Regions from separate parts of the Paraburkholderia sp. TE9906 genome, predicted to be linked through region 2. Evidence: predicted binding sites of a transcription regulator. Region 2 holds the regulator's gene; the other holds the start of a gene.
The links. Region 2 encodes LexA, which represses DNA repair genes until DNA is damaged. Its sites were predicted from a motif close to ACTGTATNNNNATACAGT; they were not measured.
Positions count from the first base shown of each region.

Region 1: the regulator LexA is predicted to act here: its motif matches at 4,696-4,713, upstream of ACZ9H4_RS13550 (ATP-dependent helicase).

Region 1 covers NZ_JBWCCT010000004.1:569,659-577,518, forward strand. Annotated here, with positions in the region: gene panS (ketopantoate/pantoate/pantothenate transporter PanS) at 154-1,116, opposite strand; gene ACZ9H4_RS13530 (MATE family efflux transporter) at 1,392-2,804, opposite strand; gene ACZ9H4_RS13535 (RNA-binding S4 domain-containing protein) at 3,086-3,304, opposite strand; gene ACZ9H4_RS13540 (hypothetical protein) at 3,625-4,080, shown strand; gene ACZ9H4_RS13545 (hypothetical protein) at 4,177-4,440, shown strand; gene ACZ9H4_RS13550 (ATP-dependent helicase) at 4,755-6,884, shown strand; gene ACZ9H4_RS13555 (DUF4088 family protein) at 6,984-7,751, opposite strand.
Region 2 covers NZ_JBWCCT010000003.1:412,317-420,176, forward strand. Annotated here, with positions in the region: gene ACZ9H4_RS09625 (sulfate ABC transporter substrate-binding protein) at 1-1,040, opposite strand, end outside; gene lexA (transcriptional repressor LexA) at 1,350-2,000, shown strand; gene ACZ9H4_RS09635 (hypothetical protein) at 2,073-2,417, shown strand; gene ACZ9H4_RS09640 (DUF2939 domain-containing protein) at 2,575-3,177, shown strand; gene ACZ9H4_RS09645 (universal stress protein) at 3,240-3,704, opposite strand; gene nodI (nodulation factor ABC transporter ATP-binding protein NodI) at 3,981-4,895, shown strand; gene ACZ9H4_RS09655 (ABC transporter permease) at 4,944-5,771, shown strand; gene ACZ9H4_RS09660 (hypothetical protein) at 5,899-6,321, opposite strand; gene ACZ9H4_RS09665 (NADP(H)-dependent aldo-keto reductase) at 6,877-7,860, opposite strand, start outside.

The DNA.
Region 1 (7,860 bases), on a different contig from region 2:
ACGGACTTTTACGGCGAGGTGGATTGCGCGACGGCCATTGCCGGCACGCGCAGAGCATGCCGGCAATGGCCGCAGTCGATTCGCTGCGCTCATGTCGAGCGCTGCCGCCATCGCTTTGAAAACCTGCAATGGCGGCGCGTGGGCCAGGCCGCTTTAGCTGCGCCCGGCGGCGTTCAACGCACGCTCGCCATCGGGATGCGTCGAGCCTTTCGCCGGGCGTCCCGCCCAGTAGCCCGCGAGCAGCGAGCCGGACAGGTTGTGCCACACCGAGAACAGCGCACCGGGCAAGGCCGCGATCGGCGTGAAATACAGCTTGCCGAGCGTCGCGGCGAGGCCCGAGTTCTGCATGCCCACTTCGATTGCGAGCGTGCGGCAGACGGCTTCGTCGAAGCCGAGCAGACGTCCGCCCCAGTAGCCGCCGAGCAGGCCGATGCCGTTATGCAGCACCACGCCCAGCATCACCACGAGACCGACCGACGCGATGCTCTTCTGCGTGCCGCCTACCACCGCGCCGATGATCAGCAGGATCGCGACCATCGAGATCAGCGGCAGGATCGGCTCGATCTTGCGCACGGCCTTGTGGAACAGATGATTGACGATCAGGCCGACCACGATCGGCAGCGCGACGATTTGCAGGATGCTCATCAGCATGCCGTGCACGTCGACGGCGATCGACGCGTCCACATACAGACGCGTAAGCAGCGGCGTGGCGAACACGCCGACGAGCGTCGACAGCGCGCTGATCGTCACCGACAGCGCGACGTCGCCACGCGCCAGATAGATCATCACGTTCGACGCCGTGCCGCTCGCCACGCTGCCCACCAGCACCATGCCGGCGGTCAGATCCGGCGGCATGCGCAGCGCCTTGGCGATCACCCAGGCGGCGAGCGGCATCACGAGGTAGTGCAGCACGATGCCGGCGATCACCGGCGCGGGGCGCGTGAAGACGCGCTGGAAATCGGTGACCGACAGCGTGACGCCCATCGCCAGCATGATGATCGTGAGCAGCGTGGTGACGTGCGGCGAGATGCCGGCGAACGAAGCGGGCGAGAAGTATGCGGCGATCGAAACGAGCACGGCCCAGAGCGGAAATAAGCGGGTGACGCGGGCAAGCATGACGGGTGGTCCTTGGTTATGTTTATTGCGAGAAACGAGGGTCGATCGAGCGGGCCGTCGGGGCGCCGGCGGCGCGCGTTCGGAAGTCTGCCGGGAGAAAGCGGCATGCCGGGCGGGCGAGGGTGAGCCTTGGGGCGGCGCCGGCCTTTGTGGGGCGTGCTGGCGCAATCCCGGCGCGTGGCGCGGGTGCGCGCCGATGCGTCGAGCCGGCTATTTTACCTTTTGCCGCGAGGCGGCCGGCAGCGGCTGGTTGGCGGGGCAATTCGGGTAGGTGGTCAGGGCGACCCGACAGGCGGCGTAACCTGTCCACCCGGCACACGCCGCAAGCTCAGCTTGTGAAAGCGCAGCGTCATCAGCACCGCGACGCTCGCGAGGCCGGCCGCGAGCCCCCACCACAAACCGCGGGCGCCGAGGCCGAAGTGAAACGCCAGCGTATAGCCGGTCGGAAAGCCGATGACCCAGTAACCGAACGCCGCGGCGATCATCGGCACGCGGGTGTCCTTCAGACCGCGCAGACAGCCGGAACCGACCGTCTGCATCCCGTCGACGATCTGGAAGATCGCGGCCACCCCGAGCAGCGAACTCGCCAGTGCGACCGTCGCCGCGTTGGCCGGGTCGTCGAGATGCAGATAGAGACCGACGATCCAGTGCGGCGCCGCGATCAGCACGATCCCTGACAACATCATGAAGCCGACGCCGAGCGCCAGCGCGACGAAGCCCGCATGGCGCGCGGCGAGCGGCTGCCCGGCGCCGTCCCAGAAGCCGACTCTGACGTTGGCCGCCTGGCCGATCGCGAGCGGCACCATGAAGGCCACCGACGCGACGTTCAGCGCGATCTGATGGGCGGCGAGTTGCGACTCGCCGAGCAGACCGACCATCAGGCCGGTGGCGAGAAAGAGCGTCGACTCGACGCCGTAGGTGATCGCCACCGGCCAGCCGATGCCGAACAGCTCGCCCATTAGCGGCACGTTCGGCCGCGTCGCGACGACGAAATGGCGAAAGCGCGGCCGCAGATGCAGCAGCGCCATCAGCACGAGCGCGGTCAGCCAGACCGTGATCGAAGTCGCGGCCGCCGAGCCGAGAAAGCCGAGCCGCGGCAATCCCCAGGCGCCGTGGATCAGCCCGTAGTTCAGAAACGCGTTCACGACGACGCTCGCGATCGACACCCACAAGAGCCGCCGCGCCGCGCCGATCGCCGGCAGGAACGAGCGCATCAGGCCGACGCCGATCAGGCTCGCGGGCGCGCCCCAACGCAGCACCGCCGCATATTCGCCGACGTTGTGCGCGAGCAGCCCCGGCTCGCCGAACGCAAGCAGGATGTGCGACGAGAACGACAACAGGAAGAACGCCGGCACCGACAGCAGCACCGACAGCACGAAACCGGTCCAGTAGATATGCGGCACGCGGGTGTCGTCCTGCGCGCCGCGCGCATGCGACACACTCACGCTGACCGAGGTCAGCACGCCTTGCAGCAGCGTCACGACGACGAAGAACAGGTTCGCGCCGAGCCCGCCGGCGGCGAGCGCATCGGGGCCGAGCGAGCCGAGCAGGATCGTATCGGTGACGCTCATCGCCATCTGCGACAGCTGCGCGATGGCGAGCGGCGCGGCGAGCCGGGCAGTGTCGGCTGCGTGGCGGGAGAAGGTCGGCGGCCGGGTGGCCACCCGGGTGAAGCCGGATTGAGTCATGAAGCGCTTGCGGCGGAAGTGGCGACAGCGTGTCGGCGTACGCGAACCGCGCGTGGTGCTTGCCTCGCGCGCCAGCGGCGGCGCGTGTCAGCGGCAGCCCGGCAAGCGTCGGCGAAGTAATGCGCGGTGTGGGCGTGAGCCACTCGTGTCGGCTGGGGTTTGTCTGTCGAAACTGACAGCTTATTGCCTCGCATCGGCGATGTCGATCAAAGAAGCACGCTTTTGGTGCGCGGGGTACTGCGAATCTCCGGACTGCGGCCGGGGCGCGGGCAGGCGTTCAGTCAGGCCTCGTGGACCGCGATCCGCGTGTCGCCCAGCAGCACGACCTGGCCCGCGCGGATTTTGCAGGTTTTACGCGTCTCGACCCGGCCGTCGACGGTCACGGCGCCGTCGGCGACCATCATTTTCGCCGAGCCGCCGCTGTCCGCGAGGCCCGTTATCTTCAGGAGATTGTGCAGTTCGACGTAGTCGCCGGTAAGCGTGAAATCGAGGTTGGGCATGGCGTTTGCACCTTCAGGCAAAGGGTTCGCATCATAAGGCAGAAGCTTGCTCCAGATGAAATTCACGGTGAGGGCAGGCTCCGCGCAAGCAATTGCAAGCAGTTGTTATGCAATTGTCGGAAAGTGAAACCCTCCGTAACAGAGGTCGTGCATCGTGAATTTCACTCGTAAAGTGCGGCCATGTAGCAAAGCTTGCTGGATTGGCAGGATAGATCCAGTGGAAGAAGACCGGGCGAGTCACGCGGGACATACCTGCCTTGCGCGACGTCGACATGCGCTACACCGCGCCCGCGTCACAACAACTTTAGAGAGGATTTGCCATGACCAAGATTCATTCACTGCTGATCGGTACCGCCCTCACTGCTTTTGCCGCTACCGCCGCGGTAGCGCAGACCGCGCAGCCGGCTGCGGGCATCAGTGGCCAGGCACAGATCCAGACCCAGGGCGCCGATCTCGCACCGGCCGCGCCCGCCGCGCAGGGCGTCCAGCCGGTGACGCCGCCGCCGACCCGTCTGACGGCGTCGGGCTCGACCGATCCGCTGGTGCAAAAGCGTGACGCCAACGCGAAGGCGAACGCGGAATATCGCGCGTCGAAGAAGGCGTCGAAGACCGAACTGAAGGATCAGCAAAAGGCCGCCAAGGCACAATACAAGGAGCAGGTGCGCGACGCGAAGATCAACCAGAAGGCGGACAAGCAGGCCGCCAGCAATGAAATGAAGATGAACATGGAAGGCCAGACCGCCACCCAGGCGGACGGCGCCGACGTCAAGCATTAAGTGTGGAGCGCGGGCGGACGGCCGAGGTTGGCGCGAGGCTGGCTCGAGGTTACCTGTCACGCCGCGCTTTCGCAGCACGTTTTACGGAGGTATCGGATGAAGATCACCCAGTCGACGAAGAATCGAATGTATGCCGCGCTGCTCGCGGGCTGTCTGTCGTCGGTAGCGTTCGCTCAGGCTAGCGATCCGGCCGCCGCACCCGTCACGCACGCGGACAAGAAGGCTGCCAAGGAACAGTCGAAGGCCGACAAGAAGGCGGCTGTCGCGCAAGCCAGGGCCGACAAGACGAAAACGGACGCGCAGGCCGACGCCGACAAGGCCAGCGCCGACGCCAATGTGAAGGATGCGAAGAAGCAGTGAGGCTGAGGCGCGCAAGCGAGGTGCGAGGCACTTCGCGAGCTGCGCCTTGTGTTGCCGCCCTTGCTGGAAGATGGCCCGTTGCGTGATGACACGCACGGGTCATTTTTTTGCGCGTGTCGGGAAACCTGTTTTTCGAGTGCACTGCGAGCGTCGTACACGGCAGCGCCTTCGGTTCAAGCCGCTGCGCGGGTGCTCACCCGCCTGTAAGCACATAACCGCAACGACCGCCGAAAAAAGGGTCGCTTGTCGTCGATGGTTGTATGGATATACAGTGTGCGTCGCCATCCTGAATCCGTTCAACGCCCAAATCCACCGTGCCCTCCGTCGCCGAATCTCCGCCGCCTTTCGACACCGCCGCCTGGCTGGCGAAGCTCAACGATGCGCAACGCGAAGCCGTCGAATACGGCGCCGATACGCCCAGCGCGCCGCCCGGCGCGCTGCTGGTGATAGCGGGCGCCGGTTCCGGCAAGACCAACACGCTCGCGCACCGCGTCGCCAATCTGGTGGTGAAGGGCGCCGATCCTCGCCGCATTCTGCTCCTGACCTTTTCGCGCCGCGCGGCGCTCGAGATGACCCGCCGCGTCACGCGCATCGCCGGCGCGGCGCTCGGCGCCCGGGCCGCGCTCGCGCAAGGGCTCACGTGGTCGGGCACGTTCCATAGCGTCGGCGCGCGGCTGCTGCGTGAGTACGCCGATCTGATCGGGCTCGCGCCGTCCTTCACGATCAACGACCGCGAAGACTCCGCCGACCTGATGAACCTGGTGCGGCACGAGCTCGGGCTGTCCGCGAAGGAGCGGCGCTTTCCCGCGAAGGGCACCTGCTTCGCCATCTATTCGCGCGTCGTGAATACGGGCGCGTCGCTCGGCCATGTGCTGGAGAACGCGTTTCCGTGGTGCCGCGAGTGGGAAGCCGATCTGCGCATGCTGTTCGCCGCCTACGTCGACGCGAAGCAGAAGCAGAGCGTGCTCGATTACGACGATCTGCTGCTCTACTGGTCGCACATGGCCGCCGAGCCTGCCATTGCGGCGGACCTGTCGGCGCGTTTCGATCACGTGCTGGTCGACGAGTATCAGGACACCAACCGCCTGCAGGCGTCGATCCTGCTCGCACTGAAACCGGACGGACGCGGCCTGACCGTGGTCGGCGACGACGCGCAGTCCATCTACTCGTTTCGCGGCGCGACCGTGCGCAACATTCTCGATTTCCCCGCGCAGTTCGATCCGCCCGCGCGCCAGGTCACGCTGGAACGCAACTACCGGTCGACCGCGCCGATCCTCGCCGCGTCAAACGCGGTGATCGAACTGGCCAGCGAGCGCTACACGAAGAACCTGTGGACCGACAAGGCGTCGGCGCAACGCCCGCGTCTCGTCACTGTCGCGGATGAAGCCGACCAGGCGCGCTACATCGTCGAACAGGTGCTGGAGGCGCGCGAGCAGGGCATGAAGCTGAAGTCGCAGGCGGTACTGTTTCGCGCCGCGCATCACAGCGCCGCGCTGGAGATCGAGCTGACCCGGCGCAACATTCCGTTCGTCAAATTCGGCGGGCTGAAATTTCTCGATTCGGTGCATGTGAAGGACGTGCTCGCGGTGCTGCGCTGGGCGGAGAATCCGCGCGACCGCGTCGCCGGGTTTCGCGTCGTGCAGTTGTTGCCCGGCGTCGGGCCGGCCACGGCGGCGAAGGTGCTCGACGAGATCGTCGCGCGCGCGGGCGGCGGCAATCCCGTCGACACCGCCGCTGGTGCGCTGGCCGCGTTCACCGCGCCCGCCCGCGCGCAGGAAGACTGGCACCCGTTCGTCAAGCTGATGTCGAGCGTGTATGGGCGGCAGACGCCGTGGCCCGGCGAATTCGAAATGGTGCGGCGCTGGTACGAGCCGCATCTCGAACGCAATCACGAGGACGCCGCGATCCGTCACGCGGACGTGCTGCAGATGGAAAGCATCGCGGGCACGTACCCGTCGCGCGAGCGCTTTCTGACCGAGCTGACGCTCGATCCGCCCGACGCCACCAGCGACGAATCCGGCGTGCCGCTGATCGACGAGGACTACCTGATCCTGTCGACGATCCATTCGGCGAAGGGGCAGGAGTGGCGCAACGTGTTCGTGCTGAATGGCGTCGACGGCTGCATTCCTTCCGATCTCGGCACCGGCAGCGAGGACGAAATCGACGAGGAGCGGCGCCTGCTCTACGTGGCGATGACGCGTGCGAAAGAGGATCTGCATATTGTCGTGCCGCAGCGCTTTTACGTGCACAACCAGACGCATATGGGCGATCGCCACGTGTGGGCGTCGCGCACGCGCTTCATTCCCGCGCACCTGATGCCGTTGTTCGACGCGTATGCGTGGCCGCGCGTGCCGGTGCCGAGCGCACCGACGGCGGCCGGGCTCGCCGCGGCGGCGCGCGCGAAGATCGAGATCGGGGCGAAGCTCAGGAAGATGTGGGATTGAGCGCCGCAGCGGGCGCTCATGTGCGGTACAACGGGGCGAGTGTCGGGCCGCGCAAACGCAGCCCGGCTAGTGCGCTGTGCCAGCGCACCGCGTGCAAATTCAGCGCGACTGCCGTTGCTGCTGTTGCGGCGCCGGACGCGGCGGCACGAAGAAATTGCGCAGCCATGCCGCGAGACGGGAAAACACGTCATACGGCTCTTCGACGAAAATCTCCGGCTTGAGCAGACGCAGGTATTCCATGATCTGCTGCGCTTCCTGCTTCTGGAACGAGCCGTGCGAAATGCCCAGGCGCAACAATCCGCGCAACTCGCCGAGCTTCTCGCGCGCGGTGCTGCCCACGCTCGTTTCGCATGCCACCTTCGCCTCGTAGACCCGCTGGCGCAACGATTCGACGAGCCGCCATGCGGGCGTCTGCATGACTTCTTCGAGTGCCTGAATGTCCTGCGCCGCGCTCTTGATCTGCGCGGCGAGCGGATCGACCTGCGTCGCGTCGCCTTCCGCTTCCTTGACGATCGCCGCCGCCCATTCGCGACATTGCTTGGCGAGCTCCTCCGGGGTCCATTCCGAACGGGCGGCGAAGCCGAAACCGAACTCGCCCGCCTGCCGCATCAGGATCGCGACGACGTCGGGAAACTCCTTGTCCAACGTGCGTTTGGCCCAGGCGTACTGGCCGCCCTGCAGCATCCGTTGGACCGCGTGTTCGGTCAGCGGCACCATGTTGTCGAGCAGCTTGGCGCGCAAAAAGTCCTCAAACGACGGCGTCGCGAACTGCGGGTCGAGCTTCAGCGAGACCCGCAGAAAAGCGTCGAAATCCTTGCGCAGCGACGCAATGGTCTCGTCTTTGAGCTTGAGGGTGATTTGACCCATGTGTTATCCCGTTTGATCCTGCCGCATGGCATCGTCACGTCGTCCGGCCGCTGGCGGACCCGGATGACGCGACGCCGGCTGCCGACGCGGTTGATTCCAGCGTGTTGCC
Region 2 (7,860 bases):
TATTGAGGCTGGTAGATCGAATCGAACACGCCGCCGTCGGCAAAGTGCGTCTTCTGCGCGTTCGCCCAACCGCCGAACGAATCGTCCACCGTGTACAGCTTCAGCTTCGGAAACTTCGCGGTCAGGTCGGCCGGCACCTTGTTCGAACGCGGACGGTAGAAGTTGCGCGCGGCGATCTCCTGGCCTTCCTCGCTGTACAGGAAGTTCAGATACGCCTCGGCCAGCTTGCGCGTGCCGCGCTTGTCGACGACCTTGTCCACCACCGCGACCGGCGGCTCGGCCAGAATGCTCACCGACGGCACGACGATTTCAAACTTGTCCGGACCGAACTCCTTGAGCGACAGGAACGCTTCGTTTTCCCACGCGATCAGCACGTCGCCAATGCCGCGCTGCACGAAGCTGGTGGTCGCGCCACGCGCGCCCGAGTCCAGCACGCCGGCGTTCTTATACAGCTTGCCGACGAATTCCTTCGCTTTCTGCGCATTGCCGCCCGGCTGATGTTCCGCGTACGCCCACGCCGCGAGGTAGTTCCAGCGCGCGCCGCCCGAGGTCTTCGGATTCGGCGTGACGATCGACACACCCGGCTTGATCAGATCGTCCCAGTCCTTGATGTGCTTCGGGTTGCCCTTGCGCACGAGAAACACGATCGTCGACGTGTACGGCGACGCGTTGTCCGGCAGGCGCTTTTGCCAGCCCTTGTCGAGCAGACCCTTGCCGGCGAGCGCGTCGATGTCGTAGGCGAGCGCGAGCGTGACGACGTCCGCCTGCAGGCCGTCGAGCACCGAGCGCGCCTGTGCGCCGGAGCCGCCGTGCGACTGCTTGAAGGTGATCGTCTCGCCGGTCTTCGCTTTCCATTCCTTGCCGAACGCCTGGTTGACGTCCTGATACAGCTCGCGCGTCGGGTCGTAGGAGACGTTCAGCAGCGTGGTGTCGGCCGCGTGCGCCGAGGCAATCGCGCCGAGCGCGCCGGCCGCGCCGAACGCGAGCGCCGCGATGAGTTGCTTCGTTTTGCGAGCCAGCCCCGTGTGTCGATGATTCATGTCAACTTTCTCCGCGTGTAGTGCGCTGAAACCAGCGTGATTTGTTCTGTGTCGCGGTCACGTGCACATGAGCGCCAACTGGAAGGCAGTCTATCGAAGCGCTTTCATCATTAAAAATAATGTTTCTTCATTCTTTAATACGCAAAAGTGGTAATGACAGCTGGATAAGGCGTTGCGGCACGAAAACGGATGTTTTGACGCCGATGAGCGACGCCGTAACGGCCCCCAGGGTCACGAACTTAAAGTAAAGCTTGAATTGCGCCGAATACTGTATAAAAATACAGTCACCTGTTCATACATACAGTGGCCATGACAAAACTCACCGCACGACAGCAGCAGGTTTTCGATCTGATTCGCCGGGCGATCGAACGCACCGGTTTTCCGCCCACCCGCGCGGAAATTGCCGCCGAGCTGGGCTTCAGCTCGGCCAATTCGGCAGAAGAACATCTGCGCGCGCTCGCTCGCAAGGGTGTGATCGAACTCGCCGCCGGCGCGTCACGCGGTATTCGCCTGCTGGCGGGTCCGGAAGATTCACCGCATCAGTTCACGCTGCCGCACGCGAGCATCATGCAGCTGTCGCTGCCGCTGATCGGCCGGGTGGCCGCGGGCAGTCCGATCCTCGCGCAGGAACATATCTCGCAGCACTTCGCGTGCGACCCGGCGCTGTTCTCGAGCAAGCCCGACTACTTGTTGAAGGTGCGCGGGTTGTCCATGCGCGACGCGGGCATCTTCGACGGCGACCTGCTCGCGGTGCAAAAGAAGAGCGAGGCGAAAGACGGTCAGATCATCATCGCCCGGCTTGGCGACGACGTCACGGTCAAGCGTCTGAAGCGCCGGCCTAACGGCCTCGAGCTGATCGCGGAGAACCCCGATTACGAGAACATTTTCGTTGAAACCGGCAGTGCGGAATTCGCGCTGGAGGGTATCGCCGTGGGGCTGATCCGCCCTGGCGAGTTCTAAACCACCGCGCCTGTTCGCTTAATCCCACGCTGCCTCAACGCTGCCTCAACGCTGCATCGCCTGGAGAGACTCATGGAACGCCTTGCCCGCCTGTTGCCCTTTCGCCAGTTCGGTCGTTTGCGCCATTTGCGCAATCTGGTGCCTTGCTCATTGATCGAAGCACCGGCTCAGGACTGCGCCTCGCTGTTCGACGCGCCCGCTGATGGAGCGAGCCTGCCGTCGTCATTGCCGGCGTTTGCCCGTGTGTCGTTGAACTCGGGGTTGAATACGGCGGAACCCGCACGGCGCGCGCCGGTGCGCGTCTATCACGGGCCGTCGCGGCTGATCATGGTGGGCACGGTCGAGGCGGTGTGCGGCATGATCGACCGTTGCATTGCCGATGAAGCCAATGTGCACGGTGCAGTCTTCGAGTCGTGAGCGTGTCCTGTGCAGGCAAGAGGCTGCACCATGCCTCGCGCATCGCTGTTGTCGTGCTCGCTTTTCAGACCTGCTGTTCGGATATTTGCATAGAATGGGATTGTTTTTGCGGGGCCGTAGTCCACGTTAAATCCAATCTGATCGGGAGTTCCATTCGATGACAGGTCCGACACGAACCAAGGGCGCCGCCACCCGGCCGCTGCTCATCACGCTGGTTGTAGTCGTAGTGATTGCGGCACTCGGGTTTGCTTACGCGTCACCCTATATCGCGCTGAATAATCTCAAACGCGCGGCAGATGCACGCGACGCGCAAACCGTGAATCAATACGTCGATTTTCCCGCGTTGCGCGAGAGCCTGAAGGAGCAGATCGCAGGCATGCTGACGCGCCGACTGGACGCGGATAACGACAGCAAAATGGCCACCATCGGCGCGATGATCGGCGTGACGCTGATCGGTCCGCTGGTGGATTCCTATGCGACACCGGACGGCGTCGCGGCCTTGTTGAACGGCATGCCGCCGCACGGCGATCCTGGTGAACATCCGCCTGCCGCAGCCACAGAAACGCCTGCCTCACCCGCCGCCGACACCCCCACCACTGCAACGACCCCACCATCGCGGCAAACCACGGCAGGCTATCGCGGCCTCAACGAGTTCGTCGTCACCTACCGGCGCGGCGAAGCCAACGCGCACTACTCGGCGGTCTTTCGGCGCGAAGGTCTGTTCACGTGGAAGCTCGCCGCGATCAATCTGAACGAATGACCGGCCGGCCGTCACGGCCAGCCACTCGCCCCATGCGCGGCGTCCCTACGCAGCAAGCCGCATCAAGCCGCAGCTTGCTGCTGCTCCTGCGCGGAAGAACACGCCACCAGAATGCTGCACGACACGCGATCGAGCAGCGGCGTGTTGCCCGCCCCCATCCACCATCGCGACAAGCCGGTGCGGCAGCGATGCCCGACCACCACGAGATCGACATGCAGGTCGTTGGCGAGGTTCGCAATCTCGTCGATCGGATGACCGAACGCGAAGTGCCCTTGTGCGCTCACACCACGCTCGGTGAGCCAGTCCACCCCTTCCTGCAGGATGTCGCGCGCGGTTTTTTCGAAGCTGCCGCACGCCACATCGGTCAGCAGGCCCGCGCTTTGCGCAATGCTTGAGCGCATGTCCACCACGGACAGCAGATGCGTTTCGGCCTTCAGGTCCAACGCGAGGTCAGCGCCGCAACGCAGCGCCTTGCGCCCTTCGCGCGAGCCGTCATAACACAGCAGAATTTTTTGGTAGCTCGCCATGGTTTTCTCCCTTCGCGCGGGAAGCGCGGTCTGAATGAATCATGGTGCGCCGCAATTCAGGTTGCAAGGGATGGAAAACGCTAAGTGTGCGGACCATGCGCCCTAAACCGGTGCGCGCGGGCTTGCGCCGGCTTCACAGCGGTTTGGCAAATGGATGCGGCAGTGCAAAACCCGGTCTTCGAATCGCCATCTGCCTGCCAACGTCTACCTGCCGATGCCCTAGAATAGGCGGCCTTCCCGGCCATTCGCGTCGTTTCCCGGAGCCTCGATCGAGTTATGCCTGAAGCCGCCATTGAATTCCACCAGGTCAAAAAAAGCTACGGCGAAAAAATCGTCGTCGATGGACTGTCGTTTCATGTCAACGCCGGCGAATGCTTCGGCCTGCTCGGCCCGAACGGCGCGGGCAAGACGACCACCTTGCGCATGCTGCTCGGCATCGCGGCACCCGACGCCGGCGCGATCCGTCTGTGCGGCGAGCCGATCCCGGGCCGCGCGCGCGTCGCACGGGCGCGCGTCGGCGTCGTGCCGCAATTCGACAATCTCGACCCGGACTTCACCGTGCGCGAGAACCTGCTGGTGTTCGGCCACTACTTCGGCCTGAGCGCCGCGCAATGCCGCGCGATGGTGCCGTCGCTGCTCGAATTCGCGCGGCTCGAAAGCAAGGCCGATGCGCGCGTGAGCGAGCTGTCGGGCGGCATGAAACGGCGTCTGACGCTAGCACGCGCGCTCGTCAACGATCCCGACGTGCTGATCATGGACGAGCCGACCACCGGCCTCGATCCGCAGGCGCGCCATCTGATCTGGGAACGGCTGCGCTCGCTGCTCACGCGCGGCAAAACGATCCTGCTGACCACCCACTTCATGGAAGAAGCCGAGCGGCTCTGTCACCGGCTATGTGTGATCGAAGAAGGCCGCAAGATCGCCGAAGGCGCGCCGAGCGAGCTGATCGCATCCGAGATCGGCTGCGACGTGATCGAGATCTTCGGTCCCGATCCGATTGCATTGCGCGATGAACTGGCGCCGCTCGTCGAACGAACCGAGATCAGCGGCGAGACGCTGTTCTGCTACGTGAACGACGCGCAACCGGTGCATGCGCGGCTCAAGCAGCGCGCCGATCTGCGCTATCTGCATCGGCCGGCGAATCTGGAGGACGTGTTTTTGCGGCTCACGGGCCGCGAGATGCAGGATTGAAGAGACCGCCGCACGCCGAAGCCATCACGACACCGCACGAGACACGCAATGGACGCACGCACTTACGAACCCCCTGGCGACACACCGTCGAAGCAGGAGCCCTTCGCCGCCTTCCCTGCCAACGCCGTCAACTGGATTTCGGTATGGCGCCGCAACTATCTGGTCTGGAAGAAGCTCGCGCTCGCGTCGATGTTCGGCAATCTCGCCGATCCGATGATCTACCTGTTCGGCCTCGGCTTCGGGCTGGGGCTGATGGTCGGACACGTCGACGGCGTGTCGTACATCGCGTTTCTGGCAGCGGGCACCGTGGCGTCGAGCGTGATGATGTCGGCGAGTTTCGAGTCGATGTATTCGGGCTTCTCGCGCATGCACGTGCAGCGCACGTGGGAGGCGATCATGCATACGCCGCTGACGCTCGGTGACATCGTGCTCGGCGAGGTGATCTGGGCGGCCAGCAAGTCGGTGCTGTCGGGTGCGGCGATCATGCTGGTGGCGGGCGCGCTCGGCTACGCGAATTTCCCGTCGATGCTGCTGGCGTTGCCGGTGATCGTGCTGACCGGCCTCGCGTTCGCGAGCATCGCAATGGTGGTGACAGCGCTCGCGCCGTCGTACGACTTCTTCATGTTTTACCAGACGCTGGTATTGACGCCGATGCTGCTGCTCTCCGGCGTGTTCTTTCCCGCGTCGCAACTGCCCGCGGCCGCGCGAGCGGTGACCAGCGTGCTGCCGCTCGCGCATGCGGTCGATCTGATGCGCCCGGCGATGCTCGGACGGCCCCTCGACAACGCGCTCCTGCATCTGGCCGTGCTGGCGGCTTATGCGGTGGGCGGATTTATTGTGTCGGCGATTCTGTTTCGACGGCGGATGATGAAATAGCCCACGCTTGTCGAATACGTTGAATACGCCGAACGTCGTGGATAGCCGCAGGTGACCGGCGCGCGGCAGTCCTGCGGCAACTTGAGCTGCGTCGGTGCGGGCCTGTGCGTCCGAAGCGCGATTCGCCTCAGTCCTCTTCGTCCGTCCACGGAATGTCGACGTCGGAGATGAACGCCACCGTCGCGAACGGGCCGCCATCCTGGCGTCCGATCTTGCCATCGGCGCGCTGCCATTCGACCCGGAACACCGTGGCCGGATCGTCGGCAATCAGGCGCACGGTCCGAACCTCATCGGGATCGGCTTCCTCGACGGGACCATCGAGCGAAACCTGCAGTTCCTGCGGCCACAGTCCATCGGCGGGATCGTAAATCTTGTCGCCGTCGGGAATCAGCGTGAACGCTTCCACTCCGATGGTCGCCGAAGCGTCGACGATCATCTTGCCCAGCGCGCGCAGCAAGGCAGTCGCCCGTGCCGAATTGGCCTGACGGATTGCCAGATCCCCGCGCGTGAGCGCCTGCTCGAGTTTTGGGTTTGTTTTTTGTTGCGCCATTCGATGTCCTGAGTCCTATCGCTCTGTTGTACGCGGCGCGCACGTCGATAGCGTGCCGCGCTCGATTTTTCGGGCTGAATCCTACCACTGGTGCCCCTCAAGGGGACTGCCTTCGGGCGTGCGCTGCAGTATTGCAGCGCCACAGCCGGTTCTTCCCGGTCGCCTCCGTCCCCCTCAGTTTAGGTCGTGAATCGGTTTCCGGGAGGGACATTTGCCTGCCAGCTGACGAACGCGGTCTTTTCAGATGTGAGCGCGCGCGACCGCTCCGCCGGTCAGCGACCTCTACCGGCGTGGCGATGATTAGCGCAGGAGTTGGCGTCGTTCGTGACGAGCCGGCTGATCGATGCAAACGCGCATCGCGTTCGCGACCGGCTTGTGCGGGATGTTTTATGCGGTGGAAAGTTGGCACGCGCCTTAAGCAGCGGTGTGGGCGAAGCCAACCAAACGAGATCGCGGCCGCTCCGGCGACCACGCCGGAGCGATCCGCAACGCGGGTTCATGCCTGGCTCGAAACCACTTCGAACCAGGCTTGTCGACCCACGCCCGGCGACCCCATCAAGGCGCCGGGTTCGGCTGCAACTCATGCAGCGCGTCGATCTCCGCGAGCACTTCCGGCGAAAGCTTCACCTCGGCGCTGGCGATGTTTTCCTTCAACTGATCGAGCGAGGTCGCGCCGATCAGATTGCTGGTCACGAACGGCCGGCTATTGACGAACGCGAGCGCGAACTGCGCGGGCGACAGGCCATGACGTTTCGCGAGTTCCACGTAACGCGTGGTCGCCTGAACCGCTTGCGGCTTGCTGTAACGCGCGAAGCGCTCGAACAGCGAGATGCGCGCGCCGGCCGGACGCGCGCCGCCTTCATACTTGCCCGACAGCCAGCCGAACGCGAGCGGCGAATAGGCGAGCAAGCCGATGCTGTCGCGATGCGCGTACTCGGACAGACCCGCTTCATACGTGCGGTTCAGCAGGCTATACGGATTCTGGATGCTGACGATGCGCGGCAAGCCGAGCTTTTCGGCCGCGCGCAGGAACTGCGCGACACCCCACGGCGTTTCGTTCGACACGCCGATGTGGCGTACCTTGCCCGCCTTGACGAACTCGGCGAGCACCGACAGCGTTTCTTCGATCGGCACCGTGTACGCGTCGTCGACCCACGGATAAGCGGGACGACCGAACGTCATCGTGCTGCGATCCGGCCAGTGCAGTTGATACAGATCGACGTAGTCGGTTTGCAGACGCTTCAGGCTGCCGTCGAGCGCTTCGGTCAGGTTCTTGCGATCGAACTGATTGCCCTCGCCGCGAATATGGCGCGGATTGTGCGGCTGACGCGCCGGTCCGGCGATCTTGGTGGCGAGCACGATTTTCTCGCGCGCGCTGCGATGCCCGGCGAGCCACGTGCCGATGTAGCGTTCCGTCGAGCCCTGCGTTTCGGCGCGCGGCGGCACCGGGTACATTTCGGCGGTGTCGATCAGGTTGACGCCATGATCGAGCGCGTAATCGATCTGCGCATGCGCTTCCTGCTCGGTGTTCTGCTCGCC